DNA from 2 places in the Limosilactobacillus secundus genome. Region 1 is predicted to be linked to the other one. Evidence: predicted binding sites of a transcription regulator. Region 1 holds the regulator's gene; the other holds the start of a gene.

Region 1 (7,845 bases):
GTGTAGGAGTTGCAAGTTATAAAAATTCACCATCCTTTGGAAAAAAGCCTAATTCCTGCGGGGCCAATTGTACTTGCAATGGGTTTCTTTGATGGTGTTCATCGGGGGCATCAAGCAGTAATCAAACGTGCCCGTGAAATTGCCCGTGAAAAAGGATTGCCATTAGTAGTTTTGACGTATGATCATGCTCCTGGAATTGTTTATCGTCAATATAAGGGCGGCTTTAAATATTTATCAACGGTCGATAGGAAGCTTGAATTATTAAACGATCTTGATGTTGATCGGATTTATTTAATAAGTTTTACATCATCATTCGCAAGCCTTTCTCCTCAGCAGTTTGTTGATGAGTATTTGGTAGGCTTTCATGCTCAAACGGTCGTGGCAGGGTTTGATCATACTTATGGTAAAGAAGATATTGCATCAATGAAGCTACTTCCTAAATATGCAGCAGGGCGGTTTGAAGTTGTTACTGTGCCCAAATTTACTGAGGATGGAAGTCAAGAAAAGGTTGGTTCTCGAGAAATTCGAAAATTAATTGATGCTGGTAATGTGAAAGCAGCTAATCAAGCATTAGGATATCCTTATCAAACAACTGGCTTAGTAGTTCATGGCTTAGCTCGTGGACGAACACTTGGCTTTCCTACGATCAATGTTGAGCATCCGGAAGAGGAGCGACTTCCTGGGATTGGGGTCTATGCCGTCAAAGTTAAGCTCGGTAAGAAGTGGTATAATGGAATGGCAAGCGTTGGTCACAACATAACATTTGGCGATGCTAATCAATTAACGGTTGAAATTAACTTATTTGATTTTCAACAAATGGTGTATGGCGAGGAAGTAGTTGTGCGTTGGTATCAGTATCTTCGTGGCGAAGAAAAGTTCACGGGAGCGGATGCATTAGTTGCACAGATGAAACAAGATGAACAAAACGCCCGGCGTATTTTAGAAAAATATAAATAAAAGAGGTTTAGATTGATCTTTCGTGGCAATTGTGCCAACAAGATTTATCAAACCTCTTTTTTTAATGCCGACTTCCACGATGACTGGTAGTCTGGTTAATCTTATGAATATTTCGTTCAAATTTGAATCCGCCATCAGTCACTAATTTGAAATGCCGCATTTTCCCGTTAAAAGGCTGGCCGTTTAAGCGCACTGTTGTCCAGTTCCGCATAATTTCAGTCATGGAAGCAAGTGCTTTCAGTTGATTAAGATTGTTCTCCTTAGTTGCTTCGTCTTTAATATCTGACTGCAAGCGATAGATTAGGTTGTTATGGTATTCTAATAGTTCATTCGTTAGGGGCGCATTACGGTATTTATTAAATAACTTCTGAATTAATAACATTGCTTCTTGAGTATTTTGGGGTTGAATATAGCGATGTTCTTTATGTTTCATGGATAAAGCTCCTTTAAAAATTGTTTGACGTTTCTTGACTTTTAGGGTAGTAATTGGTATATTATACAGTGTGTTTAGCACTTGACCCTAATGAGTGCTAAAAGGGGAAGTGATATACGATGCTAACACAACGACAGAAAAAGATTCTGCAAGCGATTGTACGTCAATACACATCAACTGGTCAACCGGTTGGATCAAAACATTTAGCAGAAAAGTTGCCTTTTAAGGTCAGTTCAGCAACTGTCCGTAATGAGATGGCGGTTTTAGAGGACAATGATTTGATCTTAAAAGAGCACTCTTCATCAGGCCGGGTTCCATCGAAACGAGGTTATCGTTATTATGTCGATAACTTGCTTGATCCACAAGCAGTTACTGATAATGATCTGGTAGTGATTCAAAACTCACTTGGAACTGGTTTTCAAAAGATTGACGAAATTATTTCGCATTCAGCAGATATCTTATCAAACTTAACTTCATATACTGCTTTTACATTAAAGCCTGAGCAAGAAAGTGTTCGTTTGAGTGGCTTTCGAGTTGTACCGCTGGGGAATCATAAGGTTATTGCGATCTTAGTTACCGACAGCGGTGAGGTTGAAAATCAGTCATTCACTTTGCCGCCGGACATTGACACAGATGCAATGCAGGCAGTAATTAGAATGATTAATGATCAATTAGTTGGTTTGCCGCTATCAGAAGTGGTAAAACGACTAAAAGATGATATCCCACTTCAGGTTCTGCATTATATGCATAGTCCCGATGGCTTCCTTGATATTTTTGATAATGTCTTATCTCAAGCAGCACGTGAGCGTTTTTTCGTTGGTGGTCGACTGAACTTACTGGATTTTGCAAGTACTCATGATCCCCACGCAATCCAATCACTGTATGGCTTGTTAGATAAGAATGACAATTTATCGAATATCTTGGATTCGACGCTTACCTCAGATAATGGAGTTAATGTTAAAATCGGTCAGGAAATCTCTAAGAATAAGCTTCTTGATGATTATAGCTTGATTACTGCAAGTTATAATGTTGAACAATATGGACGAGGAATTATTGCAGTTCTTGGTCCAACAAGGATGCCTTATTCACGGACAATTGGAATTGTAAATGCCTTTCGCCAAGAATTAGCAAAACGGCTATTAGATTTCTACCGTCACTATTATGATTCATAGGAGGCGAGTTAATTGGCCAAGGAAAAACAAGAAGATCAACAAAAACAAACTGCGCCTGAAAATGAAAAGGCACCTAAAAAAGATATAAAAAAAGAGGCTTCAGATAAGAAGGATGATCAAACTTCCAAATTAAAGGAAGAGATCGCTGACTTAAAGAAGCAGCTCGCTGATAAAGATGACAAATATTTACGAGCAGAAGCAGAAATTCAAAATATGACTAATCGTTTTAATAAAGAACGGGCTCAAATCCTTAAATATGATGGTCAGGATTTAGCAAAGTCAATTTTACCAGTGCTTGATAACCTTAAACGAGCATTAGCAATTGAAGTTGTAGACGATAATGGTAAACAACTTAAAAAGGGTATTCAAATGGTTCATGATCACCTTGTCAAGGCATTAAATGACCATGGCATCACTGAAATCAAAGCTGATGGTGAAACATTTGATCCTACTCTTCACCAAGCAGTTCAAACTGTTCCGGTCGAAGAAGGTCAGAAGCCTGAAACTGTTGTTAATGTTCTTCAAGCAGGATATCAACTCAAAGACCGGGTATTACGCCCAGCAATGGTTGTTGTAGCTCAATAAATTTGTGAGAGAAGGAAATAAATTATGGCAAGTAATAAGATTATTGGTATTGATTTAGGTACTACTAACTCTGCGGTTGCTGTTATGGAAGGTAATGAACCTAAGATTATCACCAACCCAGAAGGAAGTCGGACAACACCATCTGTTGTTTCATTTAAGAATGGTGAAACTCAAGTTGGGGAAGTAGCAAAGCGTCAGGCAATTACTAATCCTAACACTATTTCATCAATCAAGAGTCACATGGGTGAAGCAGGATACACTGTTGAAGTTGATGGTAAGAAATATACTCCACAAGAAATTTCAGCAATGATTTTGCAATACCTTAAGAAATATGCTGAAGATTACATTGGTGATACTGTTACTCAAGCAGTTATTACTGTTCCTGCATACTTCAATGATGCTCAACGTCAAGCTACTAAGGATGCCGGTAAAATTGCGGGCCTTGATGTTAAGCGGATTATTAACGAACCTACTGCTTCATCATTAGCATACGGTCTTGATAAGAAGGACAAAGATGAAAAGATCCTTGTTTATGATCTTGGTGGTGGTACATTCGATGTTTCCATCCTTGAATTAGGTGACGGTGTCTTCCAAGTTCTCTCTACTAATGGTGATACTCATTTAGGTGGGGATGACTTTGACCAAAAGATTATGGATTGGTTAATCGATGGCTTTAAGGAAGAACACGGTGTTGATCTTTCTCAAGACAAGATGGCTCTTCAACGTTTGAAGGATGCTGCTGAAAAGGCTAAGAAAGACTTGTCAGGTGTTCAAGAAGCGCAAATCAGCTTACCATTTATTTCAGCTGGTGAAAACGGCCCATTGCACTTGGAAAAGACATTAAGTCGGGCACAATTTAACCAATTAACTAATGACTTAGTTGAACGGACAAAGCAACCAGTATTGAATGCTTTGAAAGATGCGGATCTTACCTTTGACGACATTGATGAAGTTATCTTAAATGGTGGATCTACTCGTATTCCTGCCGTTCAAGAAATGGTTAAGGAATTAACTGGTAAAGAACCTAACCACTCAATTAATCCTGACGAAGCCGTTGCTCTTGGTGCAGCTATTCAAGGTGGGGTTCTTACTGGTGATGTTAAGGATGTTGTATTACTTGATGTTACTCCACTTTCACTTGGTATTGAAACCATGGGTGGTGTCTTCACTAAGTTGATTGATCGTAACACAACTATTCCTACTTCAAAGAGTCAAATCTTCTCAACTGCTGCTGATAACCAACCAGCTGTTGACATTCACGTTCTTCAAGGTGAACGTCCAATGGCAGCAGACAATAAGACTTTGGGTAACTTCCAACTAACTGATATTCCTGCTGCTCCTCGTGGTGTTCCTCAAATCAAAGTTACATTTGATATCGATAAGAACGGTATTGTTAATGTTTCTGCTGAAGATCAAGGAACTCACAAGAAGCAAAACATCACTATCAAGTCTAACTCAGGCTTAAGTGATGAAGAAATTGAACGGATGAAGAAGGATGCTGAAGAGCATGCTGAAGCCGACAAGAAGAAGAAGGAAGAAGTTGACTTAAAGAATGAAGTTGACCAAGAACTCTTCCAAGTTGATAAGACTTTGAAGGAAGTTAAGGGTAAAGTTCCTGAAGATGATATCAAGAAGGCTGAAAGTGCTCGTGACGAATTAAAGAAGGCTAAAGAAAGCGGCAACCTTGATGAAATGAAAGCTAAGAAGGATGCTTTGAACAAAGTTATTCAAGACCTTAGCGTAAAGCTTTACCAACAAGCACAAGGTGCACAAGGTGGCGCTGCTAATGGTCAACCTGGTGATAACCAACAAAATGGTAATGACAACGGTAATGATGACAATACTGTTGATGGTGATTTTAAGGACGTTACACCAGACGACAAGAAATAGCCTGCGGTAAACAGTCTTAAAATGTTAGTGTAAAAGCCAAAGGCCAGAAAAAAGGACTTTGGCTTTTACTTTCGTTTGCTGGCTGTGGTATAACTAAACAAGCAATAAAGTAATGAGGTATTTATTATATGGCAGAACAAGATTATTATGACATTTTAGGTGTCTCTAAGGATGCATCCGAAAAAGACATCAAGCGTGCATATCGTCGGCTTGCGGCAAAATACCACCCAGATGTTAACCACGAGCCTGGTGCAGAAGAAAAGTTTAAGAAGATTAATGAAGCATATGAGACATTAAGTGATAGTCAAAAACGTGCTCAATATGATCAATTTGGTTCAGCTGGCCCACAAGGTGCTGGCGGTCAAGGCTTTGGCGGCTTTGGTGGTGGTCAAGCTTATTCTAACTTTGGTGGCGGCTTTGACGACATCTTTAGTCAATTCTTTGGCGGCGGTGGTCGTACTCATCGGGACCCAACAGCCCCGCGTCAAGGGCGTGATTTACAATATGCAATGACTCTTGATTTTATGGATGCGGTTTTTGGGAAAACAACTACTATCAAGTATGACCGTGATGCAGAATGTAAGACTTGTCATGGAACCGGAGCTAAGTCTGGTAAATCGCCAATAACTTGTCCACGGTGTCATGGTGCCGGAGTGATTACGAGCGTTCGTCAAACACCACTAGGCAATATGCAAACTCAAACCACTTGTCCAGAATGTAATGGAACTGGAAGGATTATTAAGCCAGAAGATCGTTGTGATACTTGCCATGGTGCAGGACATGTCCACGAACGTCATGAGCTAGAAGTGAAGGTGCCTGCCGGTGTTGATGATGGTCAACAAATGCGGCTCCAACATCAAGGGGATGCTGGTGAGAACGGTGGCCCAGCCGGAGATTTGTATATTGTCTTCCGAGTAACACCAAGTCGAGAATTCCGGCGTGATGGTTCAACAATTTACGTTGATCGTGATATTTCGTTTGCTCAAGCAGCCTTGGGAGACGAAGTAAAAGTTAAAACGGTTCATGGTGATGTCAACCTTAAAATTCCTGCTGGAACACAATCAGAAACTAATTTCCGCTTGCGTGGCAAGGGTGTTCCACACCTTAACGGTAATGGTAACGGGGATGAACATGTTACTGTCCACGTTAAAACACCTAAGAGCCTTAACAAACGTCAACGTGAAGCAATGTTAGCATTCGCGGCTGCTAGCGGTGAAGATGTTAAGGGTGTGAAAAAGACAGTTCTTGATAAGTTACGTGATGCTTTTGAGGATAAATAAATAGTTTTTATGAAGCAGGAAAAACTTAATATTTTTCCTGCTTTTTGTATATCTAGCAGAAGTTTTCCCATTCTAAACGATGATTTGGTATACTAGATAAAGAATATTCGTTGAAAGTGAGTCTTTTTAAATGAACCTAGAAGAAATGAAAGAGCGGCAAAAACACATTCGGAATTTCTCGATTGTTGCCCACATTGACCATGGAAAATCAACGCTTGCTGATCGTATTTTAGAGATGACTGATTCAATCAGCAAACGTGAAATGAAAAACCAGATTCTTGATGATATGCCTCTAGAACGAGAACGGGGCATTACAATCAAATTAAATGCCGTCGCTCTGACATATCATGCTAAAGACGGTGAAGACTACATTTTCCATTTAATCGATACACCAGGCCACGTCGATTTTTCTTATGAAGTCTCACGGTCTCTTGCTGCCTGTGAAGGTGCCGTCTTAGTAGTCGATGCAACGCAAGGAGTAGAAGCACAGACCCTTGCTAACGTCTTTTTAGCGCTTGACAATGACCTTGAAATTTTACCTGTTATCAATAAGATCGATTTACCCTCTGCTGATCCTGAGGGTACTAAGAAACAGATTGAAGACGAGATTGGTTTAGATACTGATGAGGCAGTTGATATTAGTGCTAAAACTGGAATGGGCGTTGATGAAGTCCTGGAAAAAATCGTTAAAGACGTCCCAGCACCAACAGGAGATTTAACCGCGCCGTTAAAAGCCCTTATCTTTGATTCAAAGTATGATGATTATCGGGGCGTTGTCCTTAGTGTCCGGGTTGTTGAAGGGACTGTTAAAAAAGGTGACCGAATTAAATTAATGAACGGTGGTACCGAATATGAGGTAGCAGAAGTAGGGATTAACTCTCCTAAACCATTGGCACGTGATGTGTTGATGGCTGGGGATGTAGGTTACATCACCGCGGCAATTAAAGACATTAAAGATACTCGGGTCGGTGATACGGTTACAAGTGCAGATAATCCTACAGATAAGCCGTTAGAAGGATATCGGCAAATGACGCCAATGGTATATGCTGGACTCTATCCAACTGATAATGCTAAATTTAATGATTTACGTGATGCGTTGGAAAAGCTTCAACTTAATGATGCGGCATTAACTTTTGAACCGGAATCATCGCAAGCATTGGGATTTGGATTCCGTTGTGGTTTCTTAGGATTACTTCACATGGACGTTATTCAAGAACGACTTGAACGTGAATTTAATCTTGATTTAATCACGACTGCGCCATCTGTTACTTACCATGTTGAATTAGCGGATGGGACAACAAAGGAAGTGGAAAATCCGGCTGAAATGCCAGACGCTTCTTCCATTAAAGCGATTAAGGAACCATATGTCCGCGCTTCAATCATGGTTCCCAATGATTATGTTGGCCCAGTAATGGAACTTTGCCAACGGAAACGGGGAGACTTTGATACAATGGAATATCTAAGCGATACCCGGGTAAACGTTATTTATCATATTCCGTTGTCAGAAATTATTTTTGACTTCTTTGAC
Region 2 (7,845 bases), on a different contig from region 1:
GCTTGTAATCGTTCTTGCTTGTGTTTAACAAATTGCGTGTAGTTACCAGTATAGTGGGTGAGCGTTTTATTATCGAGATCATAAACATCGCTGACAACCCGATCTAAGAAGTAACGGTCGTGAGAGACGATAAGCAATGCGCCTTGATAACTTTTAAGATAATCTTCTAACCATGAAAGAACGTTCATGTCAAGGTGGTTAGTCGGTTCATCTAGAATCAAAAGTCCAGGTGCTTGCAGAAGAATCTTTGCTAAGGCGAGTTTAGTTTTTTGCCCTCCTGAAAGGGAATTAATTGGCGTATCATAACTATCTTCGCCAAAGCCAAATCCATGTAAAATTCCCCGCATCCGTGATTCGTATTCAAAACCACCCTGCTTTTTAAAGGCAGTTTGTAAATTATCGTATGTTGAAAGAATTTGTTGATAATTACTAGCGGCACTGTCGAGGTCGGCTAGTTGCTGTTCAAGATCATGAATTTGTGTTTCCAGTTTGTGGAGAGGAGCAAAAACGGTATCTAATTCAGTCCAAATGCTATTTTGACTATCGAGTCCTTGATTCTGAGCCAAATAACCAATTGTCAAATCTTTAACCTTCGTAATTGTTCCTTCATCTGGTTCGGTGATTCCAGCGATCATTTTTAACAAGGTCGTCTTACCAGCACCGTTACGCCCAACAAGCGCAGTACGGCCATGCTCTTGGATTTGCATGTTCATATTGTGAAATAAAACGTCCGCGCCAAATCGACGCACAACGTCATTTGTCTGTAAAAGTAACATATTGAAACCTCATTTAATTCGTTATTTAATATGGTTTTATTTTAGCAGATTTTTAATTTTAAATAAAAAGTTGAAAATATTTTTGTATTTTAGTTCACAAAAAAGGGTTTAATTGCTAGAATATACTCAGACTTAAATTTCACAAAGTAAAGATTAGTAACATTATCCTTATCAAAAACTTAGTAATTAGTTGGCAAACTAGGTTGAGAAGGGCTTATTTTAGGAGGAACAAAAGTAGAATGGCTAATAAAAAGATTCCACGCGCGACTGCGAAACGGTTGCCAATATATTTCCGGTATTTAAATGTATTGAAAGACGCAAACAAGCAACGGGTATCATCAACTGAACTTTCGGAGGCTGTGCAAGTTGATTCGGCAACGATTCGTCGTGACTTTTCATATTTTGGTGAATTAGGTAAGCGGGGATACGGTTATGACGTTGAAAGTCTATTAAAGTTTTTTAAAGGAATCTTGCACCAAGACTCATTAGTTAGTGTTGCCTTAGTCGGGGTTGGTAGTTTGGGAAGTGCCTTGTTAAACTTTAACTTCCACCAAGATACCAACTTACGGATCAGTGCGGCATTTGATACTAAACCAGAATATGCTAATACAGTCAAAAGTGGTATTCCAATTTACCCATCCGAGGATATGGTCAAGCAATTAAAAGAGCAACAGATTGACGTTGTTATTCTAACCGTTCCTGGAATCAAGGCCCAACATGTTGCAGACCAATTAGTTGAAGCTGGTGTGAAGGGAATTCTTAACTTTACTCCTGTTCGTTTATCTGTGCCTAAAAATGTTCAAGTTCAAAACATTGACTTAACAAACGAACTTCAAACATTGATTTACTTCATTAAAAATTATACTGAAGATTCAATTGAATAAATTAAGAGAGCATTGGTTTGATGAAAGCGTTCAACCAATGCTTTTTGTTTACTAAATTATTAATAAAAGTCATGGATTGTAGGTAGGATCCCTTAAGTTTTAAAAAATGGTCAAAAAAAGTCAAAGTGTTTTTGTTGCATTTTGAAGAGAACATGTTATATTTAAACATGTGATTAGCACTTGATGAACTTGAGTGCTAAAAATAAAATTTATTAACAAGATGGAGGGATTAACGTGTTAAAACCATTAGGAGATCGCGTTGTTCTAAAAGCTGAAACTGAAGAAGAAAAGACAGTTGGTGGAATTGTCCTTGCTTCCAATGTGAAGGAAAAGCCAACTACTGGAAAGGTTATTGCCGTTGGAGAAGGTCGTACTTTGGAAAACGGACAAAAGCTTGCTCCAGCTGTTAAGGAAGGCGATCGCGTATTATTTGATAAGTACGCAGGCAATGAAGTAGAATACGACGGTGAAAAGTTCTTAGTTGTTCATGCTAAAGACTTAGTAGCAATCGTTGAATAGTTAAATAAGCGAATTAAGAGCAGGAGACAGAAAGAATAAAATTCCTTCACCGTCTCTTTTAAATAAAGAATTTAATTTTGAGGTGACATAAATGGCAAAAGAAATTAAGTTTTCTGAAGATGCACGGAGCGCTATGCTCAGTGGTGTTGATAAATTAGCTGATACTGTTAAGACAACGATGGGTCCAAAGGGACGGAATGTTGTTTTGGAACAAAGCTATGGCACACCAACTATTACTAATGATGGTGTAACTATTGCTAAGAGCATTGAACTTGAAAACCAATTTGAAAATATGGGTGCAAAGTTAGTAGCCGAAGTTGCTTCAAAGACTAACGATATTGCCGGTGATGGTACTACAACTGCTACTGTTTTAACTCAAGCAATTGTTAATGCTGGTATGAAGAACGTTACCTCTGGTGCAAATCCAGTTGGTATTCGTCGTGGTATTGACAAGGCTACTGAAGTTGCTGTTGAAGCTTTGAAGAAGATGTCACACGATGTAAAGACAAAGGATGATATTGAACAAATTGCTTCTATTTCAGCCGCTAATCCAGAAGTTGGTAAGTTAATTGCTGATGCAATGGAAAAGGTTGGCCATGATGGTGTAATTACTATCGAAGATTCTCGTGGAGTTGACACTAGTGTTGACGTTGTTGAAGGAATGAGCTTTGACCGTGGTTACATGTCACAATACATGGTAACTGATAACGACAAGATGGAAGCAGACCTTGATAACCCATATATTTTGATTACTGACAAGAAGATTAGTAACATCCAAGACATTTTGCCATTACTTCAATCAGTTGTTCAAGAAGGCCGTGCTCTCTTGATCATTGCGGATGACATTACTGGTGAAGCATTACCAACCCTTGTATTGAACAAGATTCGTGGTACCTTTAATGTTGTTGCTGTTAAGGCTCCAGGCTTTGGTGACCGTCGTAAGGCTCAACTTCAAGATATTGCTGTTTTGACTGGGGGTACTGTTATTTCTGATGACCTTGGGATGAGTCTTAAGGACGCTACTGTTGATCAATTAGGTCAAGCCAACAAGGTTACAGTTACAAAGGATACTACTACTATCGTTGATGGTGCTGGTTCAAAGGAAGCTATCCAAGAACGTGTTGACCAAATTAAGCAAGAAATTGCTAAGTCAACTTCCGACTTTGACAAGGAAAAGCTTCAAGAACGTCTTGCAAAGCTTTCAGGTGGGGTTGCCGTTGTTAAGGTTGGTGCCGCAACTGAAACTGAATTGAAGGAAAAGAAGTACCGGATTGAAGATGCCTTGAACGCTACTCGTGCTGCTGTTCAAGAAGGATTTGTTCCTGGTGGTGGAACTGCTTTAATTAACGTAATTCCTGCTCTTGACAAGATTGAAGCCGATGGTGATGAATTAACTGGTATCAATATTGTTAAGGCTGCCCTTGAAGCACCAGTTCGTCAAATTGCTGAAAACGCTGGTGTTGAAGGCTCTGTTATTGTTAATGAATTAAAGAACGAAAAAGAAGGTATTGGTTACAACGCTGCAGATGGCAAGTTTGAAGATATGATCAAGGCTGGTATTGTTGACCCAACAATGGTTACCCGTTCTGCTCTTCAAAACGCTGCTTCTGTATCAGCATTGCTTCTTACTACTGAAGCAGTTGTTGCTGATAAGCCAGATCCAAATGCTAATAATCAAGGCCCTGCTGCTCCACAAGGCGGCATGGGCGGTATGATGTAATATCACCTGAATAAAATTTAATTTTGTGGGCAGAAAAGATTCTAATGTTTGATTTTCAAATATTAGGATCTTTTTTTTGTTAGAGAAAAATCAATGACGAAAAAATAAGCTATCGAATTGTTAAGCATCTCCCGTTTATACAGTAGAACAAGCAGGTAAGTATGTTCAAAAATACCGATTTGATCGCCCAGAAGAATTAGCTATGAAGAACAAGTGGGGCTGTTTTACCTTTTAACTTGGTTAATGATAAACAACATTAAGTTACCTTTATTATTGATGCTGATATCTTTAAGAATGAGGGGTTAATAGGTTGTCACTCAAACGATAATACTGCCACTGTAATTCTAGTCATAAAAGATTTGCTTCAAATAATAAAGCAGAATAGTAATCCAGTTAAGGCGATTCAACTATAAAGTTAATCTAAAAATCTTAAATTGTGGTAAAGTAAATTAGTATTAATTTTTAACCAAACTATAACTGAAAGGAACTAAGAAATGGAAAAAATGAAGTTCCAGAAGATAACGCTATTTTCTGGTGTAATGCTTGCCTTAAATTCCTTAATTGGTTCAGGATGGTTGTTTGGTGCCGGAACTGCTGCAAAGGTTGCGGGACCAGCTGCTATTTTGTCATGGATCTTGGGAGCAATAATCATTATTAGTATTGCCCTTACTTATGTTGAATTAGGCGCAATGTTTCCAGAAAGTGGAGGAATGAGTCGTTACGCTCAGTATAGCCACGGTCCGTTTTTAGGCTTTATTGCTGCATGGGCAAATTGGATTTCATTAATCACTTTAGTCCCAATGGAAGCAGTAGCCTCAGTTCAATATATGAGTTCGTGGCCGTGGGCATGGGCGAATTGGACCCACCACTTTATGAAAAACGGTAATATTACGACTCCGGGATTGTTAGTTGTATTTGGCTTCATGCTTGTTTTTACTTTGATCAATTTCTGGTCGGTAAAATTGATGACTCGCTTTACTAATTTAATATCAATTTTTAAAATTTTATTACCAACATTGACAATTGTGATGCTTATTGCGGCGGGTTTTCATCCTAGTAATTTTGGTCATAGCGTAACTACTTTTATGCCATATGGTAGTCGATCAATCTTTGAAGCAGCTGCTATTTCTGGAATTATTATGTCTTATGATGCCTTTCAAACGGTAATCAACATGGGGGGAGAAATGATTAATCCTCATAAAAATATCGTGCGAGGCGTATTGATTTCAATGATTATTACCGCTGTGATCTATGTCATGTTACAAGTTGCCTTTATTGGAGCAATTGATCCGAATTTATTAGCGCAAAAAGGATGGCATGGGATTAACTATACATCTCCATTTGCTGATATTGCGATCTTGCTGGGGATGAATTGGCTTGCAATTTTACTATATATGGATGCTTTTGTTTCACCATTTGGAACAGGGGTTGCGTTCGTGGCAACTGCTTCACGAGCATTGGCAGCAATGACTCATACCGGTCATTTGCCCCAATGGTTAGGACGGCTCGAACGGCGGTACATGATTCCGCGGTTTGCCATGGTCGTTGATCTAATTTTAGCGGTAGTAATGGTTAGCCTCTTTAGAAATTGGAGCTTGTTAGCCACTGTAATTACCGGTTCAACTTTAATTGCTTATCTTACTGGTCCCGTTACTGTGATGTCGCTTCGGAAAATGAATGCTAATTTAAAGCGGCCGTTTCATCCCCGTTTTATGTCCTGGTTGGCACCATTTGCATTTATCTTGACGAGCCTTTCAATTTATTGGACAATGTGGCCGACAACTGTTCAGGTGATTGGAGTTATCTTATTAGGCTTACCAATCTATCTTTATTATGAAGTTAAATATCGTCACGCATCAGGGCTACGTGACTTACGCAATAGTTATTGGATGCTGGCTTATCTTGTTTTTATCTCAATAGTTTCTTACATTGGAAGTGAAGGATTTGGCGGCAAGGACTGGTTGAAGTACCCATGGGATTTTGTTGTTATCATCATCTGCTCGCTAGGATTTTATCGGTGGGCTGTGGCTAGCCGGATGAAAAAAATCGATCCTGCGGCAGAAAAGGTTAATGCTAAGGTAAAGATGCCAGAAAAAGATCAATAGATATATTTGTAGGTTGCAAAATTAAAGAATAAATTGTAGTATTGTCACCTACTTAAAAAGTGTAAAAATCAAAGGAGAAATAGTATGTGGCGCTATTTGAAACGTGTTTTAATCGGGAAACCGTTAAAAACCCTTGATGAAGGGCAAACACACTTAACTAAATTTAAAGCATTAGCCATGCTTTCTTCTGACGCAATATCGTCAGTAGCATATGGACCAGAGCAAATTACAACTGTTCTGGTAACTTTATCCGCAGCAGCAATTTGGTATTCAATTCCGATTGCGGCAGTTGTGTTGGTCCTTTTGTTAGCTATCACGTTATCATACCAGCAAATCATTCATGCCTATCCTAGTGGTGGTGGTGCTTATGTCGTTGCCACGCGGAATTGGGGGAGTAATGGGGGATTATTTGCTGGAGGATCATTACTAGTTGACTATATGTTAACGGTGGCTGTTTCAACGACATCTGGAGTTGAAGCGATTACTTCTGCAGTCCCTGCTTTATATAAATTTTCAATTCCAATCGGGATCGTTATTGTTCTTTTAATTATGTTTATGAATTTACGGGGAATGAGTGAAAGTGCAAACTTCCTCACAATTCCGGTATATTTCTTTGTTATTATGATGATTGCGATGGTAGTGTGGGGTGGCTATAATATTGCCACTGGTCATATTCATTACCAGGCAATTGTTGATTATGGAACACCGGTATCGGGAATGTCATTTGTTATACTTATTCGGGCATTCTCGGCTGGTTCGTCATCCTTAACTGGGGTAGAAGCCGTAAGTAATGCTGTTCCTAACTTTAATAAGCCTAAGGAAAAGAATGCTTCAACTACTCTGGCAATTATGAGTGCTATTTTGGCGTTCTTCTTTATTGCCGTTATCTTCTTTAGCTTTTATCTGGGGGTAGTTCCTAATTCACGGACAACAATTCTCTCCCAAATGGCAGCACAAATCTTTGGGGGGCATGGGTTAGGTTTTTACCTGTTGCAACTTTCAACTGCAATGATTTTAGCAGTCGCTGCTAATACTGGTTTCTCAGCCTTTCCAATTCTTGCTTTTAATATGGCAAAAGATAAATATATGCCGCACGCGTTCATGGATCGCGGTGATCGGTTAGGTTACTCCAACGGAATTATTTCATTGGCGATTGGAGCAATTATTTTGATCTTGATCTTTCATGGTCAGACTAATATGTTAATTCCGCTTTATGCAGTGGGGGTATTTGTTCCATTTACTTTATCGCAATCTGGGATGATTATTCACTGGTTTAGAGAACGGGAAGGTTTTTGGTTAGGGAAAGCCTTTATTAACCTAGTCGGGGCCTTGATTTCATTTATCCTTGTTATTTGTTTGTTCTGGCAACACTTTGCAAATGTTTGGCCATACTTAATTATCATGCCGCTGCTTTTATGGATGTTCCATTCGATTCACCGGCACTATGTAAAAGTAGCTGCTCAATTGCGGGTTGCTGAAAAGACGAAAGTTCAATTACATGATTATGATGGAGCAACGGTGATCGTTTTAGTTGGTAATATAACCCGGGTGACGCGTGGTGCAATTAATTACGCTCGGTCAATTGGTGATTATGTCATTGCCATGCACGTTTCATTTGATGAGAATCCAGGAAAAGAGCATAAAACGGCAAATGAATTTAAAGCTGAATATCCAGATGTCCGTTTTGTTGATATTCACTCTTCGTACCGTTCAATTGCTAAACCAACGTTACGGTTCGTTGATGTAATTGCAAAGCGAGCAGAAGCAAGAAATTATTCGACGACTGTTCTTGTTCCGCAATTTATTCCTAAACATCCATGGCAATTGGCCTTGCATAATCA

What was found. The regulator HrcA, encoded in region 1, represses chaperone genes, less so after heat shock. The targets are predictions, from matches to a motif close to TTAGCACTCNNNNNNNNNGAGTGCTAA.
Region 2: groES (co-chaperone GroES) is a predicted target of HrcA. The motif match lies at 1,834-1,860, and genes of this name have one in related genera.

What each region holds. Positions count from the first base shown of each region.
Region 1 is NZ_JAJGUA010000022.1:23,007-30,851, forward strand. It holds gene ribF (riboflavin biosynthesis protein RibF) at 10-957, shown strand; gene LMB57_RS00650 (hypothetical protein) at 1,019-1,390, opposite strand; gene hrcA (heat-inducible transcriptional repressor HrcA) at 1,510-2,562, shown strand; gene grpE (nucleotide exchange factor GrpE) at 2,575-3,147, shown strand; gene dnaK (molecular chaperone DnaK) at 3,172-5,037, shown strand; gene dnaJ (molecular chaperone DnaJ) at 5,166-6,317, shown strand; gene lepA (translation elongation factor 4) at 6,448-7,845, shown strand, end outside.
Region 2 is NZ_JAJGUA010000032.1:41,757-49,601, reverse strand. It holds gene LMB57_RS04925 (ABC-F family ATP-binding cassette domain-containing protein) at 1-776, opposite strand, end outside; gene LMB57_RS04920 (redox-sensing transcriptional repressor Rex) at 1,016-1,660, shown strand; gene groES (co-chaperone GroES) at 1,895-2,179, shown strand; gene groL (chaperonin GroEL) at 2,271-3,899, shown strand; gene LMB57_RS04905 (APC family permease) at 4,394-6,004, shown strand; gene LMB57_RS04900 (APC family permease) at 6,089-7,845, shown strand, end outside.